3 regions of the Companilactobacillus farciminis KCTC 3681 genome follow, and region 1 is predicted to be linked to each of the others. Evidence: predicted binding sites of a transcription regulator. Region 1 holds the regulator's gene; each other region holds the start of a gene.
What was found. The regulator LexA, encoded in region 1, represses DNA repair genes until DNA is damaged. The targets are predictions, from matches to a motif close to CNAACANNTGTTNG.
Positions count from the first base shown of each region.

Region 2: the regulator LexA is predicted to act here: its motif matches at 1,920-1,933, upstream of LF20184_RS11200 (ATP-dependent DNA helicase).
Region 3: the regulator LexA is predicted to act here: its motif matches at 2,241-2,254, upstream of LF20184_RS01400 (AbiH family protein).

Region 1 is NZ_CP017702.1:1,126,671-1,130,917, forward strand. It holds gene serC (3-phosphoserine/phosphohydroxythreonine transaminase) at 1-678, shown strand, start outside; gene LF20184_RS05575 (phosphoglycerate dehydrogenase) at 678-1,847, shown strand; gene lexA (transcriptional repressor LexA) at 1,874-2,497, opposite strand; gene LF20184_RS05585 (DUF896 domain-containing protein) at 2,593-2,835, shown strand; gene LF20184_RS05590 (YneF family protein) at 2,897-3,118, shown strand; gene purE (5-(carboxyamino)imidazole ribonucleotide mutase) at 3,359-3,841, shown strand; gene purK (5-(carboxyamino)imidazole ribonucleotide synthase) at 3,834-4,247, shown strand, end outside.
Region 2 is NZ_CP017702.1:2,255,306-2,259,552, forward strand. It holds gene LF20184_RS11200 (ATP-dependent DNA helicase) at 1-1,887, opposite strand, end outside; gene LF20184_RS11205 (TetR/AcrR family transcriptional regulator) at 2,313-2,864, shown strand; gene LF20184_RS11210 (methyltransferase domain-containing protein) at 2,876-3,715, opposite strand; gene LF20184_RS11215 (SOS response-associated peptidase) at 3,722-4,247, opposite strand, start outside.
Region 3 is NZ_CP017702.1:289,024-293,270, forward strand. It holds gene LF20184_RS01385 (hypothetical protein) at 1-306, shown strand, start outside; gene LF20184_RS01390 (hypothetical protein) at 401-757, shown strand; gene asnA (aspartate--ammonia ligase) at 793-1,800, opposite strand; T-box leader at 1,889-2,136, opposite strand; gene LF20184_RS01400 (AbiH family protein) at 2,299-3,276, shown strand; gene LF20184_RS01405 (LysE/ArgO family amino acid transporter) at 3,311-3,928, opposite strand; gene LF20184_RS01410 (aminotransferase-like domain-containing protein) at 4,052-4,247, shown strand, end outside.

The DNA of each region.
Region 1 (4,247 bases):
CCACAAGACACTTACGATTACTTGCACATTACAACTAATAATACGATTGAAGGAACAGCCTATAATCGTTTGCCAAAGACAGGGAATACTCCGTTGGTAGCTGACTTGTCGTCCAATTTCTTAGCACAAGATTATGATTTTTCTAAATTCGATTTGATGATGGTGGGAGCTCAAAAGAATGTTGGTATTGCTGGATTAACTATCGTCGTAGTCAAAGATGATCTGATCGGTAAGGCGAAGAATCTTCCTAGCATGATCGATTATGAACTATTTGCCAAAAAGAATTCGATGTTCAACACGCCACCTGTTTTTGCAATTTATGTAGCTGGATTAGTTTTGAAATGGGTCAAAGAACAAGGTGGAGTTAAGGAAATGGATCGTCGTAATCGTAAAAAGTCTGATTTATTGTACGACTTCTTAGACGATTCTAAATTATTTACAGCACCAGTCATGAAACAAGACCGTTCCTTAACGAATGTGCCTTTTGTGACGGGCAAGCCAGAATTAGATCAAGAATTGATTCAACAAGCTAGTGAAGTCGGTTTATTGAATATTAAAGGCCATCGTTCAGTTGGCGGAATGCGAGCTAGTTTGTACAATGCAATGCCTTATATTGGAGTCGAAAAACTAGTTGACTTCTTAAATAAATTTGAAAAAGATTACTGGGGGAAACACTAATGTATGATGTAAAAACTTTTAATGCGATTGCCCAAAGCGGCTTAGATACTTTTAGAAATGATTTTGAAATTAATAAGACTGATGATCCAGATGCTTATTTGATTAGATCAGTTAATTTGTTGGAAGCTGATTTTCCACAGAGCCTAAAGACGATTGTTAGAGCTGGTGCCGGTGTTAACAATATTCCGTTAGACCGCGTGACTGAAAAGGGAATTGCAGTTTTTAATACTCCCGGTAGTAATGCTAATGCCGTTAAAGAATTGATAGTTGCTCTAATGATTGCTACGAAGAGAAATCTCTTTGAGGCACACCAATATTCAGATGAACATACAGAAGCCGATGTTTCTCAACGAACTGAAAAAGACAAAACTAAATTCAATGGTACAGAATTAGCTGGTAAAAAAATTGCAGTAATTGGGTTAGGCCACGTTGGTTCTCTAGTTGCCAATGCTGCGTTAGGATTAGGGATGAAAGTAATTGGTTATGATCCTTATTTATCAGCTAATGCTGCTTGGAGAATCAACAATAAAGTTAAACGAGTTGATACAATTAAAAAAGCCGTTAAGAGTGCCGACTTTGTAACTATTCACGTGCCTAAGAATGAAGAGACAATTGGTTTGATCAGTACTCCAGAAATCAATGAAATGAAAGATGGGGCAGTTTTGTTCAACTATTCTAGAGTTGGTATCGTCGATAATAAGGCTGCTGTTAAAGCTATTCGTAATCAAAAAATCAATCATTACTGTACCGACTTTGGTGAACCGATCATTGCTGACAATCCAAAGATTACCATCACTCCACATATCGGTGGTTCAACTTTAGAAGCTGAATCAAATGGAGCTATTCAAGGTGCTAATACCGTTATGGATTATTTGCAAAATGGCGATACGACTAATTGTGTCAATTTGCCAAATATGCAGGTAGCATTTGAAACAGCTTTTCGAATTACCGTAATTCACCAAAATGTTCCTAACATGGTTGGACAGATCAGTACGCAACTAGCTAATCGTCAAATCAATATTGAAAATATGGCTAATGCGGCTAAAGATAAAGTGGCTTATACGATCGTTGACGTGAACGATTTGAATCAAGATGATGCTGAAGATTTGATTCACCATTTGAATTCTATTCCTGAAGTTTATCGTGTTCGTCTGATAAAACATCAATAAAAAAACCACTCAATTAAATGAGTGGCTTAGAATATTTGTGAACGATATAATCCAACAACTTTTCCTAAGATCTCGACGTTGTCTAAGATGATAGGGTCCATCGTATCGTTTTCAGGTTGTAGGCGGTAATGTCCATTTTCTTGATAAAATCTCTTGCAAGTGGCTTCGATATCTTCAGTCATTGCAATAATGATTTCACCGTTGTTTGCAAAGTTTTGTTCGTGAACGATAACGTGGTCACCATCGTAGATCCCCGCGTTGATCATACTTTCACCGTGAATTTCTAGCATGAACAATTCACCAGATTCACGATTCAAGTCAGGTGGGATTGGGAAGTAACCATCAGGATTTCTTTCAGCGGTAATTGGTTGACCAGCCGCAACAGTACCTAAGATAGGAATTTGTTTTGACTTGATTCCAATTGAACTGAGTCCGATAGTTGTTAACTCGATAGCACGTGGCTTTGTAGGGTCACGTTGAATGTAGCCTTTCTTTTCAAGACGAGATAAATGACCGTGGACCGTTGATGTTGAAGATAAATCTACGGCTTCGCAGATCTCTCTAACAGTAGGCGGATATCCATGTTCATCTAAGTAATCATAAATGCATTGTAAAATTTGTGACTGTTTAGAGCCTTCAGCTTTTGACATTAGAACACCTCATTGTTAATATCTTAAATAGATTGTATCAAAATTTGAATACAAGTTCAAACAAGTGTTCGATTGTATTAGGGAGATTTGATAAAATGAACGAACAAGACGAATTACTTAAGAAAATCAATGAATTAGCCCACAAGGCTAAGGCCGGCACGATTACTAAAGAGGAAGAAGATCAACAAGCAGAACTTAGAAAAGAATACTTGAAGAACTTCCGTGCTAGTTTTAAATCACAAATTGAAATGTTACGTGTCTTTGATAAGCAAGGAAACGAAGTAACTCCTGAAAAAGTTAGAGAAATTCAACGTAAAAAGAGATTACGTGACGATTAGACTTTCATTTATTGAATTTTTTTTGTAATATTAATAAGTATATGGAAAGGGTGAAACATAAATGGGAACAACAATAGTCGTTGGTATTTTAGCTTTGTTGATTGGCCTAGTTGGTGGTTTCTTCGCTGCTAGATGGTATATGAAGAAATATTTCCAAGACAATCCACCAATCAGTGCTGATATGATTAAGCAAATGATGGCTCAAATGGGACAAAAGCCTTCACAAAAGAAACTTAATCAATTAATGAATACTATGAAGAATTCACAAAAGAATAACAAGTAGTTAAACAAAATAAGCGATATGCATATTTTTATATGTGTACCGCTTATTTTTTTATGCAAAAAATTAGTCAATCACTAAATCACGAACTAAAAATATTTGTGTAATTATAATTGACAAAATGTAAACGTTAAACACGAATAATATACGAAAAATATTGTATAAAATACGCTTTTTGCATTGAAAGAAAATGAAAACCCTGATAAACTTTGGATACCAAAGCAAGAAAGGTGGAAATTTTTAATGTCTGATGTAGCGATAGTTATGGGTTCCATTTCCGACTTAAAAGTTATGCAAGCAACAATCGATGTTTTGCAAGAACTCGGAGTTAGTTATGAAGCCAAAGTGATTTCAGCGCACCGTACGCCTCAAGAGATGCTCGATTTTGCTAGAGGCGCTAAGGATACTTTCAAAGTGATCATTGCTGGAGCAGGGGGAGCTGCTCATTTACCTGGCATGATTGCATCATCAACAATTTTACCGGTGATTGGGGTGCCGGTTCCATCGAGATATCTCAAAGGGATGGACTCATTGCTTTCAATAGTACAAATGCCAGCAGGAGTTCCAGTAGCAACTGTTTCCATTGGTGAAGCTGGAGCGAAGAATGCGGCAATTTTAGCCACTAAGATCTGCGCATTACAAAATGAAACTTATCAAGAATCATTAAGGAAATATGTTCAAGCGATGCACGACAAATCGCTAGAAAGTGGGAAAGACCTTGGATAAGACAATTTTACCCGGCTCAACAATTGGAATTATCGGTGGTGGTCAATTAGGTCAGATGATGTCCTTTTGTGCCAAAGAAATGGGTTATAAAGTAATTATTTTAGATCCACAAGAAAATTGTTCAGCTGCTCAAGTGTCTGATGACCAAATCGTAGCCCAATATTCGGACGTTGATCAGCTCGTTGAATTAGCCAAAAGATGCGACGTTTTAACTTACGAGTTTGAAAATGTTGATGCAGCAGCTATCAATGAAGTTAAGAAATACACTCAAGTGCCTCAAGGTACTAAAGCTTTGAAAGTTACTCAAAATCGAATTTCTGAAAAAGATTTTATTGAAGCTAATGGTTTTTCAACTGTGCCACACGTTGTGATTGAAAATATCTTCGAATATCATCGCGGCGTAGAA
Region 2 (4,247 bases), 1.1 Mb from region 1:
ATATTTCTCTTCAAAGAGTGTTTCAATCTGTTTCAGATAGCCGTAAGAAGGGAAAAAGCACAGATAATTACCCGTCTTACCACTGACCAACGTATGCAAACTTTCAACGATGTCATCTTGGCTAAAAGGTCGTTGTCGATAGGTCGTCTGAACGTAGCGTGTGACCATAATGGCTTGGTTTTGTGCCGGAAATGGCGATGGCAATTGATATGCCAAACTATTTTCTTTACCGCCCAAAACACTTTGATAATAGTCCATCGGGGATAAGGTAGCTGAGAATAGCACTGCCCCTAAACCTAAATTCAAAGATTTATCTAAAAAGTGACTTGGATCTAGGCATAATTGCTTAACAGTCAGATGTTTATCTTCAACCACGATTCTTGTCTTATACGTATCGTCATATAACGCTCCAATTTTGACAAAGGTCAAACTATCAAAGAAGTAATCTTTGGCACTCTCAAGAAAATCTGAAGGCTGTTGATCCGCCATCCAATCAGTCATAAAATCATTAAATTTACTCAAAGTGTTCAACAATTTATCAGGTACGTCTGAAGTGATCTGTTCCGTCAAATCATCATCTTTTAAAACTTTTTTCATTTGATTGAAGACTCGTCGAACCTTCTTTAGTTGCTTTTGAAAATCAGCACTCGGCTGCGTATTGATCTTCTTGGCCACTTTTAGTAAACCGGCAATCTTTTGGTCGCTGATTTGAGCCGAATACATCGAACGAGAACGACTGACAAGGTTATGTGCTTCATCAATCAAGAAGAAATTGTCGGTATCCTTTTCGATGAAGAAACGCTGCAAGTACACCAATGGATCGAATAAATAGTTATAATCGCAAATAATTACGTCACAAAACAACGAAGCATCTAGCGAAAATTCAAAGGGATCAACTTGGTGCTTCCTAGCGTATTTCTCAATCACTTCGCGAGTAATACTATCTTCATTGGTCAACAAATCTGATAAAGCCGGCTTTAAACGGTCATAATAACCAATCATATATGGATCCTTTTCTGGTGGAACATCTTGTTCAGGAAAACGAATCTTATCTTTTGCCGTCAATGTAATACTTTTTAGTTTCAAACCCTTACTAGCCATCAATTCGATAGCTTCTTCTGCAACTCGTCGTGTGCTCTGTTTAGCTGTTAAGTAAAACAGGCGTTGAATCTTTTCTTCCCCCATTGCCTTAATAGCCGGAAACATCGTTGAAATCGTCTTTCCAGTACCCGTCGGTGCTTCAACGAATAACCTCGTCTCATACAAAATCGTTTTATAAACTGCTGCTGCTAGTTCATGTTGGCCCGTACGAAATTTGGGAAAAGGAAACTGTAATTCTTTGATTGTAGTATTACGTTCTTTACGTAAATTAGCGCGTAAAACCAACCAATATTCATACTCATCAATTAAATTTTTAAAAAAAGCATTTAATTCTTCACGACTATAAACTTGCTCATCTGTCGTAATCTTTTCGGTGCTAACTTGAAAATACGTTAACCGCAAAGTCACATGGTCAAATTCCGGCTGATCTTTTAAAATCAAGTAGCCATAGACTTTAACTTGTCCCCAATACAATTCCAAGGTATTATCGCTCAACTCTTCAAACGGTTGGTCAGAAGTTTTGATTTCTTCAATCAAGATACTTTTATCGGTAATCTTCAAACCATCAGCACGACCAGAAATCAAATATTCATTATCATTCATCGTCACTTCAGTCTTTAAATAAACTTCACTTTGATAGTCCGGATTCTTACCACGTTGCTTTTGTAATCGACGATGAATTCGTGCACCATTTAGGGCTGTATTTTGACTATTTTTAGTCTCATTCAAATCACCGCTACGCAAGACGAATTCCACTAATTGCCGAATTCCAATTTTAGTCGCCATACTCTACCCCCTTAATCATTAATTAATATTGTAAAACATACGTTCTGGTTTGTCTGTAGATTTCATAACTTCGCTAGTTGTAACATTCCGTCCTCCATAACAAAGCAAATTTGGCTGGAACAATGTGGGCACGACTTGGAGCCTTTGCTAAGCCCAAGCCCGGGCAAAGTCTTCAAGCTCGACCTTTCACTAGGCAATAAATTGCCAAGAGAAATTTCACATTTGAGCCAATTTGCTTTGTTATTCCGGACTAAATAGTGGTTCTATTTTTGACTTCATTTTAATTTGAAGAAATAAAAAACGCTTTTCTCTAATCGGCAGCATCATCTGACAATAGTCTAGATTCAAAAATAGTCTAAATTTCTGTGTACTTTTATTTAAAAAATTATATAATCGAATTCACTTGAGATTATTTGGGGGATAAAATGCCTACAACTGAAGAAACTCTAGCTTTGTCACTACGCGACGTCTTGAAAAGAAAACCGGTCGATAAAATTACGGTTAAGGATATCGTGACTGAATGTAATTTGACTCGGCAAACTTTTTACAATCACTTCGCGGATATCTACGAATTAGTCGAGTATGCTGCTTGCACCAATGCACGAAAAATTCTGGATAAAACTGCCAGTTACGATAAATGGCAATGTGGTTTCTATGCCGTTATGACGGTCATGCAGAATAATAAGACTATCGTCAAAAACACTTATCAATCCAACTATCGCGACTTAATGGAAAAGTACATCTTCAAGGTCATTTATAGCTACGTCATCGATATTGTTGAAAAGCTAGCTGAAGATATGAACGTTGCCCAAAAGCACAAAGATTTCATCGCTCATTTTTACACGTTGGCCTTTTTAGCCTTGATTCACGAATGGGTCCAAAATGGCCTCAAAGAAGATCCGAAAAAAATTGTTCAACAAGTTGCGACTCTAGTTCAAGGAGATTTCAAAAACGACTTGCAAAAATATGCCAAATAAAAAATCGCCGATTAATTTCGACGATTTTTTTGTTGTCCAACTAAGATAGTTGAGCCGACTGTAATATTTTTAACTTGTGACCAATCGATTTTTGATTTATCAACATTGAACAATAACGGCGTCATATTGATAAAAGCCGTTCTAACTTCTTCTGTCACCGGATAAGTTTTGGTTGCATCTATTTGATCGACCAATTCATAATGTTCTTCAAAATAATCCAGAACTTTTTTATTCGAGTACTCTGCTTGCTGCAACTGGTCTTTTGCCACTTGGCGCAATTCTTGAACGTGATATTGGTTGGGGATAACTTTTAAAACATAACCGTCATCTAAAATTCGATTGAATTCCGCATAATTAGCTGGCGAAAAGACGTCAACGATACCCCTGACCGTATTGTCTTGAATTGGTAAATGGGCCAAATCACCGACAAACCATTTTACCGGAGTATTAACGCCTTTAGCAGCCAATTGAATCGAATCCTTAGAAATATCAAAAGCTAAAACGTCTTTTATTCCCGCCTGTGTGATTTTTTTAGAATAGTAACCTTCGCCACAGCCAACATCCAAAATACTGTCCAGATGCAATTTTTCAATCAATTCAACTAATTTATTAGCTATGTGATCATACATGCCATGTTCCAAAATTACATGACGATTTTCAAAAGAATCACGATCATAATTCTTTGAGACTTTATTATTCAAGACAAAGTCGACAAAGCCTTTTTTGGAAATATCGAAACAGTGATTATTGCTACAAAGTAGACTGTTATCGACTAATTTTAAAGTTTTTCCACAGATTGGACACTGAAAGAAATCTTGACTGTTACTAAATTTTTGAATCTTGTCATTCATAAATAATTACCTATTTTCTGTTTGTGAATACAATTGTGGCATTGCTGAATCTAAAAAGCTTTTAGCAAAGTCATCATTATAAATCCAAGCATTGATTTGATTTTTTTGTAAGATCAATGGCATTCGGTCGTGAATTTGTACCATTGATTCATTAGGAGCCGTAGTAAATAAGATACTTTGAGGAATATTATCAAAATAGTTATAGCAGCCCGCGATAAAAAGCGTTTGAGGATCATTGGAGAAATTGAATTTATACTTTTGTTTAGTCTTATTCCACTCAAAAAAGCCAGTTGTTGGATAAACACAACGCCGTTTTAAAAATGAATCAGCAAACATTGGTTTTTGCTGTACTGTTTCGCTACGAGCATTGATCAACGACTGCCCCGTTTTGAAACCCGGAAAGCCCCATTTCATACCGACAACTTGAACTTGACGCTGACCTGCAATGATCAAAGCCGTCTCATCAGTTGGGAAAACTTCGCCCGTCTTCGGATTGAAACCAGCATCTTTAGCTAATTGATAAATTCGTTTA
Region 3 (4,247 bases), 840 kb from region 1:
AGTGCAGCAGAATTTCAAGATTTCATCGTACACAATATGGATAATCCTAATCCCGATTTGGAATTGACGTCTGTTGCTAACGATGGCAAGGATTATGATATTTATGATTCAGGCGATACTACTAGTGATACACCACAAAAAACAATCAAAGCTAAATATACTTTGCACGTCAATAACCCAGTCGGTGGATCTGAGAAATACTTCTTGGGTGATGACGATAATATTTACTGGTCACCGGAACAACAAACTCATAATTGGTTAGAAGAAGGTATGTCAACGCAGTACCATCAACTTTACAATTTGTAATTAAAAACAGTCCCTCTTTTGTCGAGAAGGGCTGTTTATTTTTATATTAAGCTAGCGCTGATATAATGAAGAAAAATTAGCCAGAGGTGAGACTATGAAAATCACTAAATTATTCTTTGAAGAAGGCGGATTTTTTGGCGTACCAGAATTTGGTGAAATAGATCTGCTGAATAAAACATTGAAATATAGCAAGGGAATTCTGGATTCTGAACGTTCTGGGTCGGCCGTAAAAAATGATTTGAGTGAAGAACAAATCGAATCGTTACAAAAAAGAATCGCCGATTTACATTTGGAAGATTGGCAAACTGAATATAGTGATAATGACATTTTGGACGGTACTCAATGGAGTTTAAAGATTTCTTTTGATAATGGTAAGAATAAAGAAATTTTTGGTTCCAACAAGTATCCTGATAACTTTGAAGCTATGAAAGAATTATTCGATATTAACTAAAAAAAGTCGCTGAAATTAATCAGTGACTTTTTGTTTTATAGCAAGTGAATGTCGTTTTCTTCACATTTTTGACGTAAGTCTTCTGGCCAAACAGCAGCTTGGACTTCACCAACGTGAGCTTTGCCAAGAAGTAACATACATAGACGAGATTGTCCGATACCACCACCGATTGTGTATGGTAGTTCGCCGTTTAGTAACATTTGGTGGAATGGGAGCTTTTCACGATCTTCTTCATGAGCAATCTTTAATTGTTCAAGCATTGATTCTTCACTAACACGGATACCCATACTTGAGATTTCTAGGGCGTGCTGTAAAGGTTCATACCAGAATAAAATATCACCGTTTAGTTTCCAGTCATCATAGTCAGGGGCACGACCGTCATGGCGTTTACCACTCTTCATAGGTCCACCGATTTGCATTAAGAAGACACAGCCAAGTTCTTTACAAATAGCATCTTCACGTTCTTTAGGTGTCTTGTCAGGCCATCTGTCTTCTAGTTCTTGAGTTGTTACGAAGTGAATTTCGTCAGGCAAGTGGTGAACAGCCTTAGGGAATTTGTACCAAACCTCGTGTTCCATGTGCTTGATAACTTTGAAAATTTGACGAACTGTGTGCTTCAAAGCAGCTGTGTTACGTTCATCCTTAGCGATGACTTTTTCCCAGTCCCATTGGTCAACGTAGATTGAGTGGATGTTATCAAGATCTTCGTCTTTTCTGATAGCATTCATATTAGTGTAGATACCTTCGTGCATACCAAAGCCGTAGCGTTTCAAAGCTAGACGTTTCCATTTAGCCAAAGAGTGGACGATTTCGATAGTTTCGCCAGGTAGACCTTTCATAGTGAAGGAAACAGGAGATTCCACACCGTTAAGGTTATCATTCAAACCAGTACCTTTTTCAACCATCATAGGTGCTGATAAACGTGACAAATTCAATTCTTTACCAAATTCATCTTGGAATGTTTCACGGATGTATTGAATAGCTTTTTGTGTTTCTTTAACAGATAATTTTGGATCATAATCCTTAGGTATAATTAAGTTCATGTAGTTTTCCTCCAATTAGTTGCCGATTGGCCAACCTTATTCTTTGCAAAATAAAAAAGTCTTTCATCGCAGTTATTAAATTAATAATAACTGGGACGAAAGACTTCGCGGTACCACCCAAGTTGCCTATATAAAATAGACCAGCTCAATAAGAACACTAACATGTTCCACCGATGGTAACGTACCGGTTAACGTCTGTACTTACTTTGATTGCTCATTTTAGCCAGAAACATTAAGAAAGTGTTATTCGAAAAGTCCATTTACTAATTGGGTTCTCACCATTCCCAACTCACTGTTAGTGTGGAAGATTCTACTCCTCTTTCTTGTCGTTTTTTATCTTGTGACACTAATATTAGCATCTTTTTTGAAAATGTAAACAAGTAAATTTGATTTTTATTAATTTTGGCATGAATTATTAGAGGATAATTAATGAACTCGCACGAACATATGTTTGATTTGTGTGATATTATATATATTAATAAGCGAGGGGGAAAAAATTTGAACTTAACTTTTTTTATTGGCAATGGTTTCGACATAAGAAACGGATTACCAACCAGATATAGTGATTTCTATAAAGAAATTAATAATAAATCTGGAAATATGATTTACAAAGATATTGAATCTAATAAAGAAAACTGGAGTGATTTTGAATTAGGATTAGGTAAATTAACCATTTCTAAAAAAGTAAATACTGATATAGAGGAATTCATAGAATCTTACAATGAAGTGCTGGATGATTTAGATAAATATATAAAGAAATGTGAAGACATGATTTCTGTAGTAGATGCGGTAAAATTGAATAATTCTTTTTTGAATGATATCACTAAGGTTTTTCAAAATTTAAAACCAACAGGGAAAAATAGAATTCAAATATTGATGGGTCTAGGAGCGGGAATTAATATAAATTTTATTGATTTTAATTATACGAGTCTTCTGGATAAATGTATTGGAAATAAACATAATTTTAGAAAAGATGATAAAAATTATTATTTAAAAACAAATGTTCATATACATGGAACTGTAGATTCATATCCTATAGTTGGGGTAGACAATAGAAATCAAATAAATGAATCTTGGTTGGGATATCACGCGGTAGAGAACATGTTAAAACCCGAAATAATAAAAAAGATAGGTTATGGTGCATATGATAAGACAAAAGAAATTATTGAGAAAAGCGATGTGATATATATTTTTGGTTCTTCATTGGGGGATACAGATAGAACCTGGTGGATACAAATATTAAATTGGCTTCATGCCAGTTCTGAAAGGGTTTTAGTAATTGATCAATACGGATTTAATGAAGAAGAAAAAATTAATGCAGTAAGGTATATATCCGAAAAGGAAAAAATAAAAGACAATTTTGTGAAATATGCTTCTACTGAAAGAGACATTAATAGAGTTTATAATCAAATATTTATTACAAATAATGATAAATTATTTGATTTTTCAGAATATATAACAAAAAAGAATAAATAAAACCTCAAGTTCGATTGAGAACTTGAGGCTCTTTTTATGCCAATAACAAAGTAATGAAATTCCAAAATAGTTTGCCACCATAAAGAATAATAATAAATCCACAAACTAGATTGATAATTCTTAATACTTTAGCATTGAACTTGTCTTTAAATTTGGAAACAATAATGCTCAATAAAATGAACCAGAGAGCTGAAGCAATTCCCACACCGGCGATGAAAATGGGGTGGCTGTAACTAGGCAAGGTTACTTGAAAAGCTCCCAACATCATTGAGCCGTCGATAATTGCTTGTGGATTGAACCAAATAACTACAAAAGCTGAAGAAATAGTTTTGAAAAGCGTCATTTCAGTTGTAGCTTCGGCACTAATATCAGTCGTTTGTGAGCGCAGAAGATTTATCCCCATATAAATTACGATCAAACTGCCGACCAACAAGATGATCAATTGTAGCCATTCGAATTTTTTCATGATAGCACCAATACCAAAGAAGCAGGCAAATGCAAGACTCACGTCAAAAATAATGATGATAATTGCCGTCAACAGTGACTTTCTTCGCGATTGGGTCAGAGCAGAATTGATGACGAATAAATTTGCTAAGCCGATTGGCGCATCGTAAGCAATCCCCATAGTTAATCCTTGTAAGAAAAAGTTCATGATTAGTCCCCCTTTACCAACCAAATTGTATTGATTTTTACCAACATTAACGATTATATAAGTGTTAGAGAGTAAAGTAACCATCCAAACTGATTAACTTTACCCAACCAAAAGGAGTTAATCATGCAAAAAAATATACCACTACAAATTACTTGGCAACCTGATAAAAAAGCTAAAATTCCAGTTTACCGCCAAATCGTGCAATACGTCTGTGATCAAGTCGCTAGTGGAGCTTGGCCTATCAACTCAAGATTGCCGTCACAGCGGGCTTTAGCGTTGATGTTCAAAGTCAATCGCAGCACCATTTCAACAGCTATCG